2 regions of the Delftia sp. HK171 genome follow, and region 2 is predicted to be linked to the other one. Evidence: riboswitches for the same ligand, from Rfam matches in the RefSeq annotation. Region 2 holds a riboswitch; the other holds the start of a gene.
The links. Region 2 has a riboswitch for S-adenosylhomocysteine ahead of metH (methionine synthase). Riboswitches for the same ligand answer to the same signal wherever they lie in the genome.

Region 1 (3,325 bases), 520 kb from region 2:
CGTCGTCCCCCTCCCCCGCGAAGCGGGTAGAGAGGGGGAAGGCGCGTCAGCGCCTCAGGGGGTGCTTAGTAGCGATAAGTTTCGGGCTTGTAGGGGCCCTGCTTGCTCACGCCGATATAGGCGGCCTGGCCGTCCGTCAGTTCGGTCAGCATGGCGCCGACCTTCTTCAGGTGCAGTCGGGCGACCTTCTCGTCCAGGATCTTGGGCAGCACGTAGACCTTGCCGACCTCGTAGGCGTCGGGCTTGGTGAACAGCTCGATCTGGGCGATGGTCTGGTTGGCGAACGAGGCGCTCATCACGAAGCTGGGGTGGCCGGTGGCGCAACCCAGGTTCACCAGGCGGCCCTTGGCCAGCAGGATGATCTTCTTGCCGTCAGGGAAGGTGATGTGGTCCACCTGGGGCTTGATTTCTTCCCACTGGTACTGCTCGATGGAGGCGACGTCGATCTCGTTGTCGAAGTGGCCGATGTTGCAGACGATGGCTTCGTTCTTCATGGCCACCATGTGCTCGTGGCGGATGATGTCGCGGTTGCCGGTGGTGGTCACGAAGATGTCGGCCTTGTCTGCCGCCCATTCCATGGTCACGACCTTGTAGCCTTCCATGGCCGCCTGCAGGGCGTTGATGGGATCGATCTCGGTGACCCAGACCTGGGCCGACAGCGCGCGCAGCGCCTGGGCGCAGCCCTTGCCCACGTCGCCGTAGCCGGCCACCACGGCGACCTTGCCGGCGATCATCACGTCGGTGGCGCGCTTGATGCCGTCCACCAGCGATTCGCGGCAGCCGTAGAGGTTGTCGAACTTGCTCTTGGTGACGGAGTCGTTGACGTTGATGGCACGGAACTTCAGCGTGCCCTTGGCCGACATCTCGTTGAGGCGGTGCACGCCGGTCGTGGTCTCTTCGGTCACGCCGATGATGTGGGCGCTCTTGCGCGTGTACCAGGTGGGGTCCTGGGCCAGCTTGGCGCGGATGGCGGCGAAGGCGATCTTCTCTTCTTCGGAGGCGGGGTTGTCCAGCACGGACAGGTCCTTTTCGGCACGCATGCCCAGGTGCAGCAGCATGGTGGCGTCGCCGCCGTCGTCCAGGATCATGTTCGGGCCTTCGCCTTCGGTGCCGGCGGCGCCGAATTCAAAGATGCGGTGGGTGTAGTCCCAGTAGTCGGCCAGCGATTCGCCCTTGATGGCGAACACGGGCGTGCCGGTTTCCGCGATGGCGGCAGCAGCGTGGTCCTGCGTCGAGAAGATGTTGCAAGACGCCCAGCGCACTTCGGCGCCCAGGGCCTTGAGCGTCTCGATCAGCACGGCCGTCTGGATGGTCATGTGCAGCGAGCCGGTGATGCGCGCGCCCTTGAGGGGCTGGGCAGCGGCGAATTCCTCGCGCGTGGCCATCAGGCCGGGCATTTCGGTTTCGGCGATCAGGATTTCCTTGCGGCCCCAGGCAGCGAGGGAAATGTCAGCGATGGCCGTGTCGGCGGAAACGGGACGAACAGCAGCGTTCATGGTTTTCTCCAAAAGATGAATGAAAAACCACGTTCTGCGGGAGACGAAAAAAAGCTCACCGCACAGAAAGCGTGGGCGAGCGTCGTTGCAGGTATGACTCCGAGCCTCGCGACCACGCCTGATGTGTGGGGGCCGCTGCAACGCTCCTCGGAGAGGCGCCGATTATACCGATCCCGGGGATGCCTCACCGCCCAGCCCCACAAGCCGGTAGCCCACCTGCAGCTCGGTCACCAAGTGGCGCGGCTGGGCCGGCTCGTCCTCGATCTTCTGGCGCAGATTGGCCATGTGCACGCGCAGGTAGTGGGCGCGGCTCAGGTACTCGGGGCCCCAGACCTGCAGCAGCAGCTGGCGATGGGTCATCACACGGCCCTGGGCGGCGATCAGCGCCGCCAGCAGGCGGAATTCGATGGGCGTGAGGTGCACCGGCTGCCCCGCGCGCCGCACCTCATGCGTGGCCAGGTCCACCTGCACCGGGCCGAAGTGCACCTTGCTGGACGCGGCGGTGCCGCCCGCCCCACCGGCGGCGCCCAGTTGCTGGCGGCGGCGCAGCATCACGCGCAGCCGGGCCAGCAGCTCGGGCACGCCGAAGGGCTTGACCAGGTAGTCGTCGGCGCCGGCATCCAATGCGGCCACCTTCTCGTCCTCACGCTCGCGCGCGGAGAGTACGAGCACGGGCACGGAGGACCATCCGCGCAGCTCGGTCAGGACCTGCTTGCCATCGGCGTCCGGCAGGCCCAGGTCGAGGATGACCAGGTCGGGCTGGCGGCTGGCGGCCTCGATCAGGCCGCGGCGCGCGCTGTCGGCCTCGAAGACCTGCCAGCCTTCGTCTTCCAGCACCAGGCGCACGAAGCGGCGGATGCCGGGGTCGTCCTCGATCATCAGGATGCGGTTGGCGGGCGTGCTCATGGGGGGCTTTCGTGCATGGCGGGACTCTAATCCAGCGCAGGCTGCTCGGGCACGGGAAAGCGCAGCGTGAAGATGGTGCCCGGGCCGGGCCGTGCGGCGGCAGCCTCGATGCGCCCGCCATGCGCCTCGACAATGCTGCGCACCAGCGCCAGGCCCAGGCCGATGCCCGAGACGGTGGACTCGGCCGTGCCGCGCGTGAAGGGCTCGAACAGCGTCTCCACCGGCAGATGCGATGGCAGGCCCGGCCCGCCATCGCGCACGGACAGCAGCAGTTCGCCATCCTGCACACGCGCACTGATGGCCAGCGGCGTGCCGGCCGGCGTGTACTTGGCGGCGTTGTCCAGCAGGTTGACCAGCACGCGCTCCATGAGCAGGGCATCGAGCTGCAGCAGCGGCAGGCTGGCGGGCACGTCGGTGTTCACGGGATGCTGGCCCAGGCGCGCGCGCATCTGGCGCAGCGCGCTGCCCACCACTTCGTCCAGCGGCAGCCATTCGCGCTGCAGGTGCACGCCGCCTTGCTGCAGGCGCGCCATGTCCAGCAGGTTCTCCACCAGGCGCTGCATGGCCTGGGCCTGGATGCGGACCTGCTCCAGCATGTCGGCCGCGCCGCCCGGCGGCACATGGCGCTGCGCGGCCTCGGCCGCGCCCAGGATGGTGGTCAGCGGCGTGCGCAGGTCGTGCGAGACGGCCGACAGCAGGGTGTTGCGCATGCGCTCGCCCTCCATGGCGATCTGGGTCTGCTGGGCCACGGCCACGAAGTGCTGGCGCTCCAGCGCCAGCGCCACCTGGCTGGCACAGGCCTCCAGCAGGCGCTGCTCCTCGGGCACCTCCAGGCGCTGCGGCGCACGCAGCTGTAGCACCAGCACGCCGCGCATGCGCACGGGTGCGGCCAGCGGCACATAGCGGGCCGGTGCGGCCGGCAG
Region 2 (3,325 bases):
CCACGGTCTTGCCGGCCAGGTCGGCAGGGGCCTTGATGCTCACGTCCTTGGGGCCGTAGACGCTCTTGGGGAAGGGTGCATAGGCCTGGGTGAAGTCGATCACCTTGGCGCGCTCGGCGTTCTTGCCCAGGCTGGAGATGACGATGTCGGCCTTGCCCGTGGTCAGGAAGGGGATGCGGTTGGTGCTGGTCACGGGCACCAGCTCCACCTTCACGCCCAGCTCCTGGGCGACCAGGGCGGCCATGTCGATGTCATAGCCCTGCAGCTTCAGGTCGGTGCCCAGCGAGCCGAAGGGCGGGAAGTCCTGCGGAATCGCCACGCGCAGCACGCCGGCCTTCTGGATGTTGGCCAGCATGTCGGCATGGGCTGCGCCGCCCAGGCCGGCAGCGGCCAGGGTGGCGGCCGCCAGGGCGGTGCGGATGAATGCGCGGCGGGGTGTCAGGGGGGAAGTCATGCGAAAGCTCCTTCGGAAGGTGGGGTGAGGCGAAAGGAAAGCGGGTCAGGGTCGGGCGCAGATGTATCGGGCGCTGTTGCGTCGGGCGCCGTTGCGTCGGGCGCCGCCGCGTCGTCCGGTGTGTCGAGATCGATGCCGCTGCGCCTGGCGGCCGACAGCAGGTGGGCGCGCATGGCGCCCGCGGCACCCGGCGCATCGCCGGCGCAGACGGCCTGCACGATGGCGTCGTGCTCGCGCACGGGCTGGTCGTCGGCGCCGCTCCAGGCAAACGGCAGGCGCAGGCTGTGGCTGATGGCCAGCTCCAGCTGGCGCGCCATGGCCACCAGGCCCGGGTTGCCCGACAGCTGGGCCAGCAGCAGGTGGAACTGCAGATCGGCGTCGGCGGCGGCCAGCAGGTCGCTGCGGGCGAGGGCGTGGGCCAGCTGGGACTGGGTCCATTGCAGCTGGCGCAGGCCGCTGTCGTCGGCGCGCACGGCCGCCAGCGCGGCCCAGCCGGGCTCCAGCACCAGGCGCAGCTCGATCAGCTGGCGCGGCGACAGCGTGCCCAGCGCCGGGGTGGCATAGGCGCGGTGCATGCGTGCACGGCCGCTGTGCGGGCCGTTGATGCGCACGCCCTTGCCCGGCTGGATCTCGACCAGGCCCAGGGCCTCCAGCATGGACAGCGCCTCGCGCAGCGAAGCGCGGCTGATGCCCAGCTGCCGGGCCAGCTCGCGCTGCGGCGGCAGCTGGCTGCCGCCGGGGTAGTGGCCGCTCAGGATGTGCTGCTGCAGCGTCTGGGCCATCGAGATCGGAATGCTTTGCATGGGCTGGCGAGGGTGGAGGGTTTTGGCCTGACTGGTCAGACCACGTACCCAGCAGATAGCGAATTGCGTGCCAGATGCAAAAAAAGGAGCGTTGTCTTCAGGCATTGCAAAGAATCCGGGGCGATGGGACATCGACAATCCGCCCCGAAGGCGCCGCCGGCGGCCCGCGCTGCCGCGCTTTGGTGCAGTGCCGCATGGCTTTGTGCAGGCCTGCCCCGAATGCGGGCGTAAAACCCGCACTGCAGGCCGCCGCCAGCCGCCGTAGAATCCCGGGCTTTGGCCCGAGGAGCGTTGCAGCGCGGCACCCGCCCATCCGTACACCGGATCGCGTGTCGCGTCAGGCTTGGGCCAGGTGCAGGTTCCCGGCCGGACCGCGCCCACGGTGCCAACGACGCTCACCTGTTGCCATGCCGTTTTTGCAGGTGAGCTTGATGTCGTCCTCTTTCACTCCCCCTCCCATGCGTCTGTCGGGCCTGGAGCCTGTCTCCATCGGCGAGGGCACGCTGTTCGTCAACGTGGGCGAGCGCACCAACGTCACGGGCTCCAAGGCCTTTGCACGCATGATCCTCAACGAGCAGTACGAGGAAGCGCTGTCCGTGGCACGCCAGCAGGTGGAAAACGGCGCCCAGGTGATCGACGTGAACATGGACGAGGCCATGCTGGACAGCAAGGCCGCCATGGTGCGCTTCCTGAACCTCATCGCCTCCGAGCCCGACATCGCCAAGGTGCCGGTCATGGTGGACAGCTCCAAGTGGGAGGTCATCGAGGCCGGCCTGCGCTGCCTGCAGGGCAAGGGCATCGTCAACTCCATCTCCATGAAGGAAGGCCTGGATGAATTCAAGCGCCAGGCCCGGCTGATCAGGCGCTACGGCGCGGCCGCCGTGGTCATGGCCTTCGACGAGAAGGGCCAGGCCGACACCTACCAGCGCAAGATCGAGATCTGCGAGCGCGCCTACCGCATCCTGGTGGACGAGGTGGGCTTCCCGCCCGAGGACATCGTCTTCGACCCCAATATCTTCGCCGTGGCCACCGGCATCGAGGAACACGACAACTACGCCGTGGACTTCATCGAGGCCGTGCGCTGGATCAAGAAGAATCTGCCCGGCGCCAAGGTCTCGGGCGGCGTCTCCAACGTGAGCTTCAGCTTCCGCGGCAACGACCCCGTGCGCGAGGCCATCCACACCGTGTTCCTGTACCACGCCATCTCGGCGGGCATGGACATGGGCATCGTCAACGCCGGCATGGTCGGCGTCTATGACGACCTGGAGCCCCAGCTGCGCGAGCGCGTGGAAGACGTGGTGCTCAACCGCCGCCCTGACGCCGCCGAGCGCCTGCTGGAGATTGCCGACGCCGCCAAGGGCGCCGCCAAGGACGACAGCAAGAAGCTCGAATGGCGCGGCACGCCCGAGAACCCGAAGACCGTGGGCGAGCGCCTGTCGCACGCCCTGGTGCACGGCATCACCGACTTCATCGTCGTCGACACCGAAGAGGCCTACCAGCAGATCGTGGTGCAGGGCGGCGGCCGCCCGCTGCACGTGATCGAAGGTCCGCTCATGGACGGCATGAACATCGTGGGCGACCTGTTCGGCGCCGGCAAGATGTTCCTGCCCCAGGTGGTCAAGTCGGCGCGCGTGATGAAGCAGGCCGTGGCCCACCTCGTGCCCTACATCGAAGAGGAAAAGCGCCAGCAGGAAGCGGCGGGCCTGGACGTGTCCAGCAAGGGCAAGATCGTCATCGCCACTGTCAAGGGCGACGTGCACGACATCGGCAAGAACATCGTCACCGTGGTTTTGCAGTGCAACAACTTCGAGGTCATCAACATGGGCGTGATGGTGCCCTGCCATGAGATTCTGGCCCGGGCCAAGGCCGAGGGCGCGGACATCATCGGCCTGTCGGGCCTGATCACGCCCAGCCTCGAAGAGATGCAATACGTCGCCGGCGAGATGCACAAGGACGACTACTTCCGCATCAAGAAGATTCCGCTGCTGATCGGCGGCGCCACCTGCTCACGCGTGCACACCGCCGTCAAGATCGCGCCCAAGTACGAAGGCCCCGTGGTCTACGTGCC

Region 1: linked by a shared signal. The riboswitch ahead of ahcY (adenosylhomocysteinase) and the one ahead of metH (methionine synthase) in region 2 are both predicted to bind S-adenosylhomocysteine.

What each region holds. Positions count from the first base shown of each region.
Region 1 covers NZ_CP018101.1:6,311,340-6,314,664, forward strand. The annotation lists gene ahcY (adenosylhomocysteinase) at 66-1,496, opposite strand; S-adenosyl-L-homocysteine riboswitch at 1,567-1,651, opposite strand; gene BO996_RS28220 (response regulator) at 1,659-2,402, opposite strand; gene BO996_RS28225 (sensor histidine kinase) at 2,429-3,325, opposite strand, start outside.
Region 2 covers NZ_CP018101.1:398,098-401,422, reverse strand. The annotation lists gene BO996_RS01865 (transporter substrate-binding domain-containing protein) at 1-454, opposite strand, end outside; gene BO996_RS01860 (FadR/GntR family transcriptional regulator) at 451-1,257, opposite strand; S-adenosyl-L-homocysteine riboswitch at 1,535-1,661, shown strand; gene metH (methionine synthase) at 1,716-3,325, shown strand, end outside.